3 regions of the Planococcus beijingensis genome follow, and region 1 is predicted to be linked to each of the others. Evidence: riboswitches for the same ligand, from Rfam matches in the RefSeq annotation. Region 1 holds a riboswitch; each other region holds the start of a gene.
What was found. A riboswitch is a leader RNA that binds a small molecule or an ion and turns the genes downstream of it on or off. The one in region 1 is predicted to bind lysine.

Region 1 (5,602 bases):
TGATTTCACCAATCGCGATGTATTTGCTTATGCGGTCGATAAAGGCTGGATGTGTGTACAGGTCTTTTTTGTGCGCCAAGGCAAATTGATTGAACGGGATGTATCGCTTTTTCCGCTTTATCGTGACCCGGAAGAAGAATTTTTGACTTATCTTGGCCAGTTTTACGAAAAGCCGAACCACGTTAAGCCCAATGAAATTCTCCTTCCAGAAGCCGACGATCCGGATATGCTGAAAGAATGGCTCGGAGTCCGGGTGCTCGTTCCGCAGCGCGGCAAGAAAAAAGATTTGGTGGCGTTGGCGAAGAAAAATGCTGAAATTGCCATTAAAGAGAAATTCCAGCTGCTGGAGCGTCAGGAAGAACGGACAGTCGGTGCCTGCGTGGATTTAGGTGAAGCAATGAACATTGAAACGCCTTTGCGCATCGAAGCGTTCGACAACTCGCATATTCAAGGGGCAGATGCAGTGTCTGCAATGATTACGTTCATTGACGGCAAGCCTTCTAAAAAAGATTACCGGAAATACAAAACGCGAAACGCTTCCAAGCCCGATGATTATGCAGCGATGCGTGAAGTGATCCGCCGGCGCTATTCACGGGTCTTGAAAGATGGTTTGCCTTTGCCGGATTTAATCGTCATTGACGGCGGCAAAGGGCAAATGGAATCAGCCCGTGAAATTCTGGAAGATGAACTCGGCTTGTCGATTCCGATTGCCGGTTTGGCAAAAGACGCCAAGCACCAAACGTCCCAATTGCTCTATGGTTCACCTCCTGAAGTGGTTCCGTTGAAACGGACCAGCGAAGCGTTTTATTTAATGCAGCGCATTCAGGATGAAGTCCACCGGTTCGTTATCACGTTCCACCGGCAGCTGCGCGGCAAGAATTCAATTCAGTCCGCTTTGGATGGCCTTGAAGGAGTTGGCCCGAAACGCAAACAGCAATTGCTGAAGCATTTCGGTTCGGTCAAAAAAATCAAAGAAGCTTCTATAGAAGATATTCAACAAGCGGGAATCCCGTTAGCTTTGGCGACATCCATCAATCAGCATTTTGCTGAAGATGCGTTGCCAAGCGATTCATAACGTGTTATCGTAAGAGCATAATTAAATCACTTGGAAAAGTGATGATAGAGGCGCGAACGTCAATAGTAAACATTCGGAGATTTGCAGAATCTGCGAAGAATGTTGAAAGGGGCGGTCGCCGAAGTGTGCGTATTTACTGCTGTTGCGCATGCTGGTTCTGCATTTAAGAAGTGCAGAGCTGTCAGAGTCAATCTCTGGAGGGCTATCTCACATGGACGTTTTTCGTACATGATAAAAGAGGTAGTTTGCCGCGGTTGCGGTGAGCTGCCTCTTTTTGTGTCTTTGCCTGGGAGTTGCTGCAGCTTCTTGGCACGGCATGTTGAGGGCCACATACTAAATGTGGGAGTGGATGGAATGGAAACGATCGTCATGAAATTTGGAGGCACATCCGTTGCAACACCTGAAAAAATCATTGGAGTTGCTGAAAGAGCCATCCGTGAAAAAGAAAAAGGCAAACGGGTCGTTATTGTGGTTTCAGCAATGGGCAAGACGACAGATACACTGCTCGGATTAGCAGGGAAGATCTCAGCTGAGCCGCCGAAACGGGAAATGGATATGCTGTTGGCTACAGGCGAGCAGATTACCATTTCGTTACTGGCTATGGCCTTTAAGAAACTTGGCCATGAAGCGCTTTCGTTTACAGGTTGGCAAGCCGGAATTGAAACAGAGTCTGTGCCGCGCAATGCACGGATTGAACAAATTCACACGGAACGGCTTGAACGCGTGCTTGAGAATGGTTATTTATGTGTAGTGGCTGGATTCCAAGGGGTAGATAAAATCGGCAACATCACCACCCTTGGGCGGGGAGGTTCCGATACGACCGCAGTCGCACTTGCGGCAGCGCTCGGAGCTGAAAAATGCGAAATCTACACCGATGTTGACGGTGTCTACACTTCTGATCCGCGTTTTGTAACAGGTGCACGGAAGCTCGAACAGATTTCATATGACGAAATGCTCGAACTTGCCAATCTGGGAGCAGGAGTGCTTCATCCTCGTGCAGTTGAGTTTGCCAAGAACAATCGTGTACCATTATCCGTCAGAGCAAGTTATTCAGACGAGCCTGGCACAATCATACAAGAGGTGATCACTGTGGAAAAAAATTTAATCGTCAGAGGTGTAGCGTTTGAACCTGGTGTGGCGCGTGTAACTGTCACTTACAAAAAACCATTTAACGGATCGCTGGCAAATATTTTTACGAAGTTGGCAGAAAATCAGATCGACGTTGATATTATTGTTCAAAGCATCAGTGATGAATTCCCTCCTTCGGTATCGTTTTCCATCAGCCAGGAATGCTTGGAAGAAACACGCCGCGTGTTGACTGAAGCTCAAAGTGAAATTGGCTTCCTTTCCGTGAATGTGGAAATCGGCCTATCGAAAGTCTCCATTGTGGGGTCAGGCATGGTATCAAATCCAGGGGTGGCTGCACGGATGTTTGATATTTTGAGAAGTCAAGACATCCCAGTGAAGATGGTCAGCACATCTGAGATCAAAATTTCAGTGGTAGTGCCGGAAACGGATATGAAGAAATCGGCAAATGCGTTGCACGAGGCCTATGGACTTTCAGAACTTCAGGTGCATCAAGACATATCTTGAATTAAAAACAGTGTACGTGAAAATATTCACAAAATGTTCAAATTCTCAATAGCAATGTTGCGATAATCCCGACAACAGTGGAATACAGCAGAAACAGCCGAAAAAGCGATTCTCAATTAGAGAATCGCTTTTTCGCATAAATCTAATAAAACGGTTACATTCACATAGGTTTTCCCCCTTATGCGGCGTGAAGTGCCCCTTTTTAATGTAATAACTATCTGTTTAAAAGGAATTCGTTGCCTTGACGCTCTCAGAGGGGGGGAGTACAATAAATATGTCATATTCTTGTATCATGATGGTGTTGCGGCTTCAGGTGCTTTCGTCAATTTTTCGTTTGCTCTGGACGCTGCCAATCAATGTTTTGAGGGGGGTAAAATTTTGGATAACAATCGTGAATTTTTAATGCGCAGGCTGCACTCATTGTTGGGGATCATTCCTATCGGTTTATTCTTAACGCAGCACTTAATCGTCAACCATTTTGCAACTCAGGGTGTGGAGTCATTCAATAAGGCATCCGAATTTATGGCTAATCTTCCATTCGTCATTTTCCTGGAGATTTTTGTCATCTATTTACCAATCTTGTATCATGCGTTTTATGGCCTATACATAGCGTTTACTTCGAAGAACAATCCTGGCCATTATAGCTATTTGCGCAACATTCTGTTCGTTGCACAGCGCTATACAGGTGTCTTCCTTGTAGTCTTCATCGCTTGGCACGTATTTGAAACAAGATTCCAAGTGGCAATCGGAGCAGCTGCTGCAGCTGATTTCAACATGATGGAAAACATTTTAAGCAATCCGTTCATGCTGGCATTCTACATCGTCGGTGTCTTGGCTGCAGTCTTCCATTTATCAAACGGAATTTGGTCTTTCCTTGTTACTTGGGGAATTACACAATCCGAAGCATCTCAACGAAATGCAACATATTTCACGCTTCTAGTATTTATTGTATTATCGATCATTGGTATCAGAGCATTGTTTGCATTCGTTTAAGAATGTTTCAATCATTGGTGAACTAAAAGAGGAGTGAATACTAACATGGCGAAGGGCAAAATTACGATCGTCGGTGGCGGCCTTGCTGGATTGATGGCAGCAATTAAAGTTGCAGAAGCAGGTTCATCCGTCGATTTATTTTCAATCGTTCCCGTTAAACGGTCCCACTCAGTATGTGCGCAAGGCGGGATCAACGGAGCGGTTAATACAAAAGGTGAAGGGGATTCCCCGGATATTCACTTTGATGATACTGTATACGGAGGCGACTTCCTTGCGAATCAGCGTCCCGTAAAAGCAATGGCGGATGCAGCACCTGGAATTATCCGGATGTTTGACCGCATGGGCGTTATGTTCAACCGTACGCCGGAAGGCCTTTTGGACTTCCGCCGCTTTGGTGGAACGATGTACCACAGAACTGCGTTTGCCGGTGCAACAACTGGTCAGCAATTGCTATATGCACTTGATGAGCAAGTTCGCCGCTACGAAGTGAACGGACTGATCACAAAATACGAAGGCTGGGAATTCCTGGGTCTTGTTCTTGACGAGCAAGGCGTCGGTAAAGGAATCACAGCTCAAAATATGACGACTATGGAAATCAAATCGTTCCGTGCAGATGCTATCATCATGGCAACTGGCGGACCGGGGATCATTTTCGGGAAATCAACGAACTCTGTCATCAATACAGGTTCAGCGGCTTCTATCGTCTATCAGCAAGGTGCATACTACGCAAACGGCGAATTTATCCAAATTCACCCGACAGCGATTCCAGGAGACGATAAACTGCGCTTAATGTCAGAATCAGCTCGTGGAGAAGGCGGACGTATTTGGACATACAAAGACGGCAAGCCTTGGTATTTCCTTGAAGAAAAATATCCAGCTTACGGAAACCTGGTTCCACGTGATATTGCAACACGTGAAATCTTTGACGTCTGCGTCAACCAAAAACTCGGCATTAATGGCGAGAACATGGTCTACCTGGATCTTTCACACAAAGATCCTAAAGAACTTGATATTAAACTAGGCGGCATCATTGAGATCTACGAGAAATTCACTGGTGATGACCCTCGCAAAGTACCAATGAAAATCTTCCCGGCTGTCCATTATTCAATGGGTGGACTATGGGTCGATGACCACCAAATGACAAGCATCCCTGGCGTTTTGGCGGCGGGTGAATGTGATTATTCTCAACACGGCGGTAACCGTCTGGGTGCGAACTCATTGCTTTCAGCGATTTACGGCGGTATGGTCGCAGGACCGAACGCTATTGAATATGTAAAAGGCCTTGATGTATTGGCAGAAGATCTTCCTTCGGCTATTTATGAAAAATACGAAGCAGAAGAGCAGCGCAAATGGGAAGAAATCCTTGCATTGAACGGCACAGAAAACGCTTATGTCCTCCACAAAGAGCTTGGCGAATGGATGACGGACAATGTAACAGTCGTACGCTACAACGATCGTTTGCAGAAGACGGATGAAAAACTCCAGGAACTGCTTGAACGTTTCAACCATATCAACATTACTGATACACAGCTTTGGAGCAACCAAGGCGCAATGTTTACACGCCAGTTGCGAAATATGCTACATTTAGCACGAGTGATCACAATCGGAGCGCTTAACCGTAACGAAAGCCGCGGAGCTCACTACAAACCGGAATTCCCGGAACGTAATGACGAAGAATTCCTTAAAACGACTATGGCTAAATTCAATGGCAATGATGCACCTATCTTCCATTATGAAGAAGTCGACACATCGTTGATTCCACCGCGTAAACGTGATTATTCAGCAAAAGCATAATCTAGAAGGGAGCTAATTTACCATGGGTGAAGCAGCAAAGACGGTTATATTTGAAATCGAACGCAGAAACTCTACGGATGAAGATTCGTATTGGGAAAAGTTCGAATTGCCATATAAGGCGAATATGAATGTCATTTCGGCATTGAT
Region 2 (5,602 bases), on a different contig from region 1:
CGATCAATTGGAGAAAGTGGCTGTGCCTACTTTGATTCTTCAGACGAAGTTTGATGCTATTGCACCGGCGGAAGTCGGGCAGTATGTCCACGACCATATTCAGGGGAGCCGGCTGGTTGTGATGGAAGCGGTTGGCCATAATCCGCATTTAAGCGATTCTGGTGAAACAGTGAAACACATCAAGGCCTATTTGGCGGAGTAGGGAGGGAAGACAGTGGAGCAGCAACTTGATCGAGCGCCATGCGGGTATTTGATATTGGATCATGAATTGCGCATAGTGGAAATGAATAAAACGCTGCGGCTCATGATAAGTGCGCAACAACCAAAGCATATGCATGATTTACTGACAGTCGCTTCACGGGTTTACTTCCAGACCTACTTTACTCCTTCCATCAAAATGCATGGCACTGTAAATGAAATGTTTTTGACATTGAAAAGCGAAACGGGGCCAATGCCTGTCCTGATGAATACTATAGAACAGGACGGTTACTATGAATGTGCGTTGATTCAAATGAGCGTCCGCGGAGAGTATGAAAAAGAATTGCTGCTGGCAAAGCGTAATGCCGAAAAGGTCAATCGTGAGACGGTCGAAGCATACGAAAAGCTGAAAGCAGTAATGGATGAAGTGGAATGTAAGCAACAAGAGCTGATGGACCTTAATTCCAAACTTCAGCAATTGGCTACAACAGATCCGTTGACGGGATTAAAAAATCGCCGTTACCTGACCGAACAATTGGAAGAACTCTTTCTTCAGGTGGATAATGGACGGGAAGTGGCTTTGTTGATTGTGGATATCGATCATTTCAAGCAAGTCAATGATATACATGGCCATCAGATGGGCGACGCGGTCTTGCAGGAACTGGCTTGGCGTCTGGAAGCGGAAACCGGCTCCGCCGATATCGTTGCACGGCTCGGCGGTGAAGAATTTGTGGTAGTCATGCCGGACGCTGGCCTGAAGAAGGGGCTGGCCATGGGCAATGCGTTATGCAAGCATATGGAAACAGCTGACTGGGTGCACGTGCCTGTCACTGTCAGCATCGGTGCTGCGGTTTATGTGGCTGGAGAAGGAATGGATAGTTTGCTGTCGCGGGCTGACGAATTTCTTTACAAAGCGAAAGCCAATGGCAGAAACTGTGTAATTGGAGATGAGTAGGAAATGACATTGCTCCTTCAACTTCGGTCCGGCTGAATAGAAAAATAAAACCCTTACATTCTTTGGAGCAAAGGCTATAATAAGCATATATAAATGTCTTCGTCTTTGGGGGATTCCGATGGAAAAAGATATTCAATTGCTAGGTGGACGGGTAACTGAGGATAAAGAATTAATTGCCCAATTGGTCCATGAAGAAGTGGTGAAAGATGTTCCGGCAGTACAGCTTGAAACGAACAAAGCTTTTATCGAAACTGTCACTCAAACCCGAATCCGTTTCGTGGAACTGATTGGAAAATCGATCAGCAATAGCTGCGACGTTCAAAAAGTTTATGCAGACGTTCAGGAGTGGGGAGAAGAGACAGGAACTTTTTTTCTTGAAACTGGCAGATCGCTTGAAGATGCATTGGCGGAAACTTCCCTTTACCGCAAGCATATTGGAACCGTCATCAAGACAGAAGCGGTCCAAAGAAAGATGGAGCTTCAGCTTCTTTTTGACGTCATGGAATTTTTCCATTCTCTGCTGGATCATGCGGCATATTCGTATACGCAGGCTTATACGTCATCGTACCAGCGGAAACTGAAATCAGCCAGAAAGGAATTTCTGGAACTTTCCGCCCCGGTCGTGCCGGTCAGTGACCAGATCGCAGTGTTGCCTTTGGTGGGCAATATTGAAATTGATCGCGCCCGCTACATTCTGGAGAAAACCTTATTGGCCGCGAATCAGCTGAAAATCAGTGTGCTGATTGTGGATTTATCAGGGGTAGTGCGCGTGGATTCGATGGTGGCTGAACAGATCATCAAAATTATCCAATCGTTGAAGTTGGTCGGTGTGCGCTCGATTTTAACCGGAATCCGTCCCGAAATCGCTACAACGTTAACTGAGATCGGAGTTGACTTGAAGGTGCTGGAAGTCGGCGGCAGCTTGAAGCGGGTTTTGGAACAAATGAAAATTAGTCAATAAAAAACGCTGAAGCCCCGGGCTTCAGCGTTTTTCATCATCTAATTAATTCGTTACAGCACCGGAGTGCAGGTCAGGCAAAGATTTGCGCAATACCAAAGCTTCTTCGTCGGTCAATGGAATCATTGGCAAACGTACGCCGCCAGTCTGTACGCCGGTCATATTAAGTGCCGCTTTAACAGGCGATGGGTTTGGCGCAGCGAATAATGCTTTCATTGTCGGCAACAATCTGCGGTGGATAGCAGCCGCTGTTTTTACATCTCCAGTTTTAAAGCTGGTGATCATGTCCTGCATATCGTTGCCGATGATATGTGCGGAAACCGAGACGATGCCCGTGCCGCCGATGGACAGCATCGGCAGTGTTAAGCTGTCGTCTCCGCTGTAGACAGAAAAGGTATCCGGCGTTTTTTCGATGATTTCTGCAGCAGCGTCCAAGTCTCCACTCGCTTCTTTGACAGAAACGATATTGTCGATCTTGGACAAACGAATGATCGTTTCCGGAGACATATTGACCACGCTGCGTCCCGGAATATTGTAAAGCATGACCGGCAGACTTGTAGATGCGGCAATCGCCTGGAAATGTTGGAACATGCCTTCCTGCGAAGGCTTATTGTAGTATGGTGTGACCAGCATAATGCCGTCAACACCTGTTTCTTCTGCTTGTTTTGTCAAGGAGATGGAAGCCCGTGTATTATTGGAGCCTGTTCCTGCGATGACTGGGATCCGTCCGGCTACTGTGTGGACGGTGAACTGGAACAATTCAACTTTTTCCTCTGCCGTTAAAGTCGGCGATTCTCCAGTTGTTCCTGCGACGACAAGGCCGTCTGAACCGTTTGCTATCAAATGTTCTATCAATTGTTGTGTTGCCGGGAAATCAATTTCTCCATGTTGATCGAACGGCGTCACCATTGCTGTAATTACTTGGCCGAAATTCATAAAGAACACACCCTTTTCTAATTTTTGTCGTAGCTTAGAGGTGAGGGGCCTAGTCAGGAATAAACAAAAAAAGCAGCAACGAGGGACTCGTTGCTGCAGTAGAAACAATGTTTACCAATCGTTCCTGTGCATCAGATAGCCCTCCATATAGTTTCCTATATGACAGTCCTGCATTTATTGAATGCAGACCCAGCGCACGGAAATATGAGATTTCCGCCACTTCGGCAAATCCCCCTTTCGGCAAACGTCAACGGAGCTCATACTCCTCGTTTTGCGTACTGATGGTTTTTGCGCCTCTATCCTACTCCATAAAAGCTGGAGCAAGAAATATTGAATTAGCTGTACTATAACAAATTCCCCTGTTAATTGCAAGGTCATCAGAGTAAAATTTTATGCCGAAGGAGTGATTTAGAATGGATGAGCAAGCATACGACCGCCGGTTGAATATTGCAACAGCCGGAAATCAGCAGGGCTTCACGGATTCCCTTCACCATAACCGCTATGAACCGACTCCTTACGAATTGCTCGAGAGGCTATTCGACAACTATAGCCTTTCTCCCGGTTGCCGTCTGGTGGATGTGGGCTGTGGCAAAGGAAGATTGAATTTTTATGCCCATCATGTATTTGGAACAGAAACAGCAGGAATCGAAATGAATCCCGACTTTTATGCAGAGGCCCTTGAAAATAAAAGACAGTATGTAAAAAAGCATAAAAATGCTGAGCAGAAGGTGACATTCTATAACTGCCTTGCGCAGGATTACCCGATAACGGAACGGGACACTGTGTTTTATTTTTTTAATCCGTTTTCCGTCCAGGTATTCATTGCATTTATCAATGAAATCATCCGGTCTGCCGAGAAAAATCCAAGGATGATCGAGGTGATCTTGTTTTTTGCTTCACAGGATTACAGTGATTTCCTGGAGACGCGCACCGTTTTTGAATTGGCAAAAGAAATTCAGCTGCCTGGTTTCCATAAAGATCCCCGGGAACGTTTTTTAATTTACCGTTTGCCTGAAATGGATTAGAACAAGTGTTGCAACGGGTATGGGTAACTAAAACAGAATGGTGAAACGAGGGAATCCTATGGAGTGGAAAGGCAGAAAAGCCAGTAGAAACGTTGAAGACCGGAGAGGAAAAGGTGGGGCGATGGTGGCTGGCGGCGGAATCGGCGGTATCCTGATTGTGCTGCTCGTGGCTTTTTTAGGTGGTGACCCCGGCGTCGTCCTGGATCAATTAGGAGGATCGGGCGGAACCACCTCTAATCAGCCTTATGAGGCAACGCCGGAAGAAGAGGAATTGGCTGAATTTGTTTCGGTTGTCCTCGCAGATACCGAAGAGGTCTGGACAGAAGTTTTTGCTGAGGAAGGCATGGAGTACGTCGAACCGACATTGGTGCTGTATACCGGAAGTGTTGAATCCGCATGTGGTACGGCAGGTGCGGCAGTCGGTCCATTCTATTGTCCGGGCGATTACAAGCTCTACATTGATTTGAGCTTCTACAATGAATTGCAGACCCAATTCCAGGCACCAGGTGATTTTGCCATGGCTTATGTGGTTGCGCATGAAGTTGGTCACCATGTCCAGAATTTGCTGGGCGTTATGGAAGAAGTGCAGCCTCTGCGCAATCAATTGAGTGAAGAAGAATACAACAAACTGCAGGTTCGTCTGGAACTGCAGGCGGATTATTTATCCGGTGTCTGGGCGCATCACGCACAAGGCATGGGCTATTTGGAAGAAGGAGACCTTGAGGAAGCGCTGACGGCGGCAAGTGCGGTGGGCGATGACACCATTCAGCAGCGTTCACGCGGTTACGTGGTGCCGGAAAGTTTTACGCACGGAAGTTCAGAGCAGCGTAAGCGTTGGTTCTATAAAGGCTTTCAATCCGGCAACCTGAAAGATGGCGATACTTTCAATGCGGCCGATTTATGATTCTGAACCGCTTTTAGCGGAAATCCAAGGGTGCGGCATTGATATTTTCGCTATTGTGATTCATTATAAAGAATAGACAGTCTTTTCATCCATTATGAAAAGAAATTCAGTTCTATAAAGGAAGTACAACATGACGCAGGATAATATTACTCGCATAGAATATGAAGGAAAAGAATTGATTTTGATTGGGACTGCGCACGTATCCAAAGTCAGTGCAGAACAAGTGAAAGAAGTTATTGAAGCGGAACAGCCTGATTCGGTGTGCATCGAATTGGATGCGCAGCGCTATGAATCGGTGATGCAGGGCAGCAAATGGAAAGAGACCGACATTTTTAAAGTCATCAAAGACAAGAAAGCCAGTCTGCTCTTGATGAACTTGGCGATTTCTTCATTCCAGAACCGCCTTGCAGATCAGTTCGGGATCAAGCCTGGACAGGAAATGATCCAGGGGATCGCTTCCGCTAAAGAAGCCGGAGCAGAGCTTGTGCTGGCAGACCGCAATATCCAAGTGACGTTTTCACGCATCTGGGGAAATATCGGCTTCATGGGCAAGGCCCAGTTGTTGACTTCGGTTTTCTTCAGTATTTTCAGCAAAGAGACCATTTCAGAAGAAGATTTGGAGAAAA
Region 3 (5,602 bases), on a different contig from region 1:
GCGCCAAACGACTTTTATAGATAAGCAGCAGAAAGAATATGTATATGGTTACCCTATTTGGTTTGCTTTGCTGCTGACCTTTTTTGTGGGTTTTGCTTCAGGGCTTTTCGGAATCGGTGGAGGATCCATCATTGTTCCTGCCATGATTCTATTGTTTTTATTTCCGCCTCATGTGGCGATCGGAACATCGATGTTCATGGTTTTTTTATCGGCCATCATCAACTCCATCACTCATATCTCATTGGGGCATGTGCCATGGATCTACACAGCGGCAGTAGTCCCAGGTGCATACATTGGTGCGAAACTCGGAGCTCGTCTAAACAAACACCTTAACTCCGAAACGTTGGTCATTATTTTACGTCTAGTGCTCCTGGTTCTGGGGCTTCGATCGATTTACGAAGGAATATTTAGTTCTTAAAGAGGTGTTTTCATGAGCGAAACCATTCATATTTACCATACCAATGATTTGCATAGCCATTTCAAGAATTGGCCGCGCATCAAGTCTTTTCTGGCTGAGCGGAAAAGCTGGCATGAAGAGGCTGGCGATGTTTGTTTGATTCTGGATATTGGTGACCACGTTGATCGCTCGCATCCATATACGGAAGGAACAGCTGGCCAGGGTAATGTGCTTTTGCTTAACGAAGCGCATTACGATGCCGTTACTATCGGCAATAATGAAGGCATCACCTTGTCCAAGGACGAACTCAATGATTTATATGTTGAAGCAAATTTTGAGGTAGTGGTATCGAATTTATTTGACCTGCAAGGGCGCCGGCCAGATTGGGCAAAGCCTTTCCACGTCATTCATACAAAAAATGGCACACGCATCGGACTGGTGGGAGCGACTGCAGAATTCACCCCCTTTTATCAGAAACTTGGCTGGAAGATCACCGATGCAAAACAATCGATTATAGAAACAGTAAAGGAAATTGAAAACGAAGTGGATCTAATCGTCTGCCTGTCTCATCTTGGTGTCAAGGAAGATGAATTATTAGCCGAGCTTTGTCCACAGATCCACCTTATTTTAGGTGCTCATACCCATCATATTTTTCATGACGGGAAGTGGCAAGGAAATACGCTGATGGGGGCTGCCGGTAAGTTTGGTTTTTACATCGGCCATGTCACTGTAGAGGAGCAGTTTGAGAAATCTTCTGCACAACTGATCGAGACTTCCCAACTAAGAAAAGTGGAGGAAGGATTTGATGAATTCCTGGTCGAGCAGGGAAAACTGCAATTGGGAGAACTGGTCTTCCACAGTACGAAAAGCTTAAAAGCAGAGTGGTTTAAAGACTCCGAGATGGGCCTATTATTCGGACAGGCATTGATCGAATTTACGGAAGCAGACTGTGCGCTTTTTAATGCTGGAATTTTTATGCAAGATATGCCGAAAGGTGCTCTGACTCGCTATGATTTCCATAAAATGCTGCCACATCCGATCAATCCGTGTCTTGTCGAACTGAGTGGAGCGGAGTTGAAAGAAATCTACCTGCAATCGCTGAATGCGGAATGGCCACAGCTTGAATTAAAAGGTATGGGATTCCGTGGTGTGGTTTTTGGAAAGATGCTTCATATGAATATGGAGATAACTGATCACCATTTTTATATCAATGGACAGCTGGCGATGCATGACCAAATCTATAAACTGGTGACGTTGGATATGTTGACATTCGGTTATTTTTTCCCGAGTTTAAAGAGAGCGCCTAAAACGTATTTCATGCCTGAGTTCCTGCGGGATGTTTTCAGTCAGTATTTTCACAGCAAAGCCCTTAAGTAGAAGGAATATTCAGACTAAAAAGGCATTTGATTTTGTCAGTATTTTGGGCTATGCTAACAAAGAAATATATATTGGTGGGTAGAGGCTGCAGAGCTGATCAGTAGGATGTGCGAGTTTGACCGCGTTGACCGCATCTGAAAGGAAGTTTTGCCGAAATCGATTTTCTGGGGTCTCCGGAAATTGGATTGGGATCATTCTGAACAAGAATGATACTGTCATTTAGGCGGAAGCGTAAATGGAGGGCTACAGGGTTGTTTGATGTGTATCGCACAGACGAATTGTAGAAGGCTGACTGATCCAACTGGAGAGGTCGGCCTTTTTTGTCTCATTTTTCACCCATCAAAAAATAAGGAGGAGTTTTCATGGAGAATACGATTTTTTCGATTTTGCCGCCGATTATTGCAATCGTTATGGTGTTATTGACACGCCGTGTCCTGTTGTCACTGGGTACAGGTATTGTCGCGGCAGCCGTAATTTTGACTTGGTTTGCACCAATTGATGCTTTACAGGAGCTTGTCAAATCATTTACGATCATTTTTTGGGACGAAGGCTTTAACGCTTATAATGTCTTTATCATTCTTTTTCTTTTATTGCTTGGCATCATCACCGCGTTCGTCAGCTTATCCGGCGGCAGCCATGCCTTTGCTGAGTGGGCTTCGACACGCATCAAGTCGAGAAGAGGCGCAAAAGTCCTTACAGTGGTTTTAGGCATCGTCATCTTCATCGATGATTATTTCAATGCTTTGGCTGTCGGACAGGTTGCACGCCCAATCACCGACCGCTACAAAGTTTCACGTGCGAAACTTGCCTATTTCATCGATTCGACTGCAGCGCCAGTTTGTGTAATTTCGCCAGTTTCAAGTTGGGGAGCTGCAATCATAGGGATTGTTGCTACGATCTTAGCTGGCCAGACTTTTGTGGAGTATTCCGCTTTAGAAGCTTTCCTGTGGATGGCACCGATGAATTTCTATGTAGTTGCTTCGTTGGCGATTGTTTTCTTTGTAGCTATCCGGGATGTGGATTTCGGAGAAATGAGGAAACACGAAGTGTTGGCAATTACAAAGGGACAGCTTTTTGACCCTAAGAAAACCATACCTGGTGAAATGAAAGAAGAGTTCCCTTCGCATTCTTATGGACATGTAAGAGACCTATTGCTTCCAATTCTATTGTTGATTGTCGGTACTGTAGGCGCGATGATCTGGACAGGTTATCAGAATGCTGGACAAGTTTTCGATATTTGGTTGATTTTTGAAAATACCGATGTTCCCGCTTCCCTGTTAGCAGGCGGGATTTTGGGTGCATTGACGTCAATCATTCTCTATGTTCTGCAGATGAAAAAGAACGAAACGGCTACTGTTGGATGGATCGGAAAAGGCATCTGGGCTGGCCTTAAATCAATGATGGGAGCCGTACTCATTTTAGTCTTTGCCTGGTCTTTGACTTCTTTGATCGGTTCTCTTGAAACTGGCGCTTATCTAGCAGGTGTGGTTTCTGATGGCAATATTCCAACTTCAATTCTGCCAGTCTTATTATTTGTTCTCGCAGGAATCATGGCGTTCTCAACAGGAACTTCATGGGGTTCATTCGGCATCCTGTTGCCGATTGCTGGAACCATTATGATTGAAGCGGAACCTTCGCTGCTGCTGCCGGCGCTATCTGCAGTCTTGGCGGGAGCTGTGTTTGGAGATCATTGTTCACCTATTTCCGATACGACGATTTTGTCTTCAACTGGAGCGGGGAGCAATCACATGGACCATGTCTTAACACAGATACCGTATGCATTAACAGCTGCAGTCATTGCTGCAATAGGGTATATTGTCATAGGTTTGACCGGTTCTTTGCTGCTGTCATTAGGAACAGTGGCTTTGGTGCTGGCAGTGTTATTCATTGTCTGGTCACGACGGACAACTATTATTGAAAAACAACAAAATGCTTAAGTAAAAGAAGGCAGAGAAGCTTATTCTCTGCCTTTTTACTTTTGCTGCAATAGTTTTTTTAGAAAATATTTTGATTTCATCTTTACATTAAAGGAGCCTCTCGGTATACTATTTCTAGATTAACTAATAATCTGAAAATAATCAAAATTCCTATTTTTATGTAAATAAAATGGGAGAAAACAAAGGGGGAAGAGAGATGGAACGTTCGCAATGGGGTACACGTGCCGGCTTTATCATGGCTGCCGTCGGCTCTGCAGTAGGTCTTGGGAACATATGGCGTTTTCCGTATGTTGCGTATGAAAATGGCGGGGGTGCATTTTTCATACCGTATCTATTTGCATTGTTGACTGCAGGGATACCGATTCTTATACTCGAATTTACCATTGGCCATAAGTATCGTGGGTCAGCACCGTTGTCATTCTTTAGAATGGGCGGCAAGAAGTTGGAATGGATGGGATGGTGGGCTGTCTTTGTGTCCTTTATCATATCCGTATATTATGCTGTAATCATCGCCTGGGCAATGCGCTATACTATATTTTCTTTCAATCAGGCATGGGGTACGGATACACAAGATTTCCTGTTCAATGATTTTTTACAGCTGACAGTTCAACCGGGACAGACCGGCGGAATTGTCTGGGGTGTATTCATTCCATTGGCATTGGTGTGGATCATTACATTGGGGATTCTGCTGGCAGGTGTTAAAAAAGGAATTGAACTGGCCAACCGGATTTTCATTCCGACATTGGTGGTCATTTTCCTTGCTGTTGTAATTCGAGCGGTCACATTGGATGGCGCATTGACAGGATTGGAAGCCTTCTTCCAACCAGATTTTGATGCCATACTGAATCCAACGGTTTGGGTAGCGGCCTACGGGCATATTTTCTTCAGTTTATCAGTAGCATTCGCTATCATGATCACATACTCAAGTTATCTTCCGAAAAAATCAGATATCACAAATAATGCATTCATCACAGGATTTGCCAACTCTGCTTTTGAATTATTAGCAGGGATTGGAATATTTGCAGCTCTTGGGTTTATGGCTGCTCAGCAGGGCGTCGCTGTAGGTGATGTCGCAACTGCAGGCGTCGGTCTTGCTTTTGTGGTTTTTCCACAGATCATCAATGAGTTTCCAGGATTCAATGGCTTGTTCGGGACTCTGTTCTTCTTGTCTCTGACACTTGCGGGTTTGACTTCGTTAATATCAATCACTGAAACTTATGTCGCTGGATTCTCTGAGAAATTTGGAATTTCCCGTAACAAAGCGGTGTTATTCGGAGGCGGACTTGCCGCTTTGATTTCGATTTTGTTTGCGACACAAGGTGGATTGTACTTCCTGGATCTGGCAGATTACTTCATTAACCAATTTGGGGTTGCAGCAATCGGATTAGTGGAAGTTGTGCTGGTTGTTTGGGTCTTCCGCAAAGCGGATCTTCTCAAAGGCCATGCCAACGAAATCTCGGATATCCGACTTGGCGCCTGGTGGAAATTCAGCTTAGGAATCATTACGCCAATCGTTCTGGGTTATATGATGTTTGGACTTTTGAAACTGAATATCCTGAAAGAGTTTGAAACGGAAACCGGAAATTACGAAGGATATTCCGATATGTTCACCTTAACAGGTGGTGTGGCTGTTGCTGCAGCTGCATTGATCTTTGGAATCCTTTTCTCTATCGGTAAATGGCATAAAGAACAAGGCGAATATGACGAGCGCAATTAAAAGGGGGAGCTTCATATGACAGTAAGTTCGATTGTCGTCATGATTATTGGGATGGTCATCATTTGGGGTGGCCTAGCTGCTAGCATCATTCATGCAGTTAGAAGCAGCAAAAAGAATAAAGTAAGAGATGCTGCAAATAACGTTTAATTTAAAGGCCCGGAAACTCCAAGTTTC

Region 2: linked by a shared signal. The riboswitch ahead of dapA (4-hydroxy-tetrahydrodipicolinate synthase) and the one ahead of IRE19_RS06435 (aspartate kinase) in region 1 are both predicted to bind lysine.
Region 3: linked by a shared signal. The riboswitch ahead of IRE19_RS15030 (Na+/H+ antiporter NhaC family protein) and the one ahead of IRE19_RS06435 (aspartate kinase) in region 1 are both predicted to bind lysine.

The regions. Positions count from the first base shown of each region.
Region 1 covers NZ_JADHDZ010000002.1:46,909-52,510, forward strand. Annotated here, with positions in the region: gene uvrC (excinuclease ABC subunit UvrC) at 1-1,075, shown strand, start outside; lysine riboswitch at 1,113-1,288, shown strand; gene IRE19_RS06435 (aspartate kinase) at 1,430-2,668, shown strand; gene IRE19_RS06440 (succinate dehydrogenase cytochrome b558 subunit) at 3,047-3,661, shown strand; gene sdhA (succinate dehydrogenase flavoprotein subunit) at 3,707-5,455, shown strand; gene sdhB (succinate dehydrogenase iron-sulfur subunit) at 5,478-5,602, shown strand, end outside.
Region 2 covers NZ_JADHDZ010000003.1:86,967-92,568, reverse strand. Annotated here, with positions in the region: gene IRE19_RS09030 (alpha/beta fold hydrolase) at 1-202, shown strand, start outside; gene IRE19_RS09025 (diguanylate cyclase) at 215-1,153, shown strand; gene IRE19_RS09020 (STAS domain-containing protein) at 1,272-2,114, shown strand; gene dapA (4-hydroxy-tetrahydrodipicolinate synthase) at 2,157-3,047, opposite strand; lysine riboswitch at 3,176-3,354, opposite strand; gene IRE19_RS09010 (SAM-dependent methyltransferase) at 3,461-4,072, shown strand; gene ypfJ (KPN_02809 family neutral zinc metallopeptidase) at 4,131-4,976, shown strand; gene IRE19_RS09000 (TraB/GumN family protein) at 5,107-5,602, shown strand, end outside.
Region 3 covers NZ_JADHDZ010000006.1:152,346-157,947, forward strand. Annotated here, with positions in the region: gene IRE19_RS15020 (sulfite exporter TauE/SafE family protein) at 1-418, shown strand, start outside; gene IRE19_RS15025 (bifunctional metallophosphatase/5'-nucleotidase) at 431-1,774, shown strand; lysine riboswitch at 1,846-2,028, shown strand; gene IRE19_RS15030 (Na+/H+ antiporter NhaC family protein) at 2,137-3,711, shown strand; gene IRE19_RS15035 (sodium-dependent transporter) at 3,908-5,428, shown strand; gene IRE19_RS15040 (methionine/alanine import family NSS transporter small subunit) at 5,444-5,575, shown strand.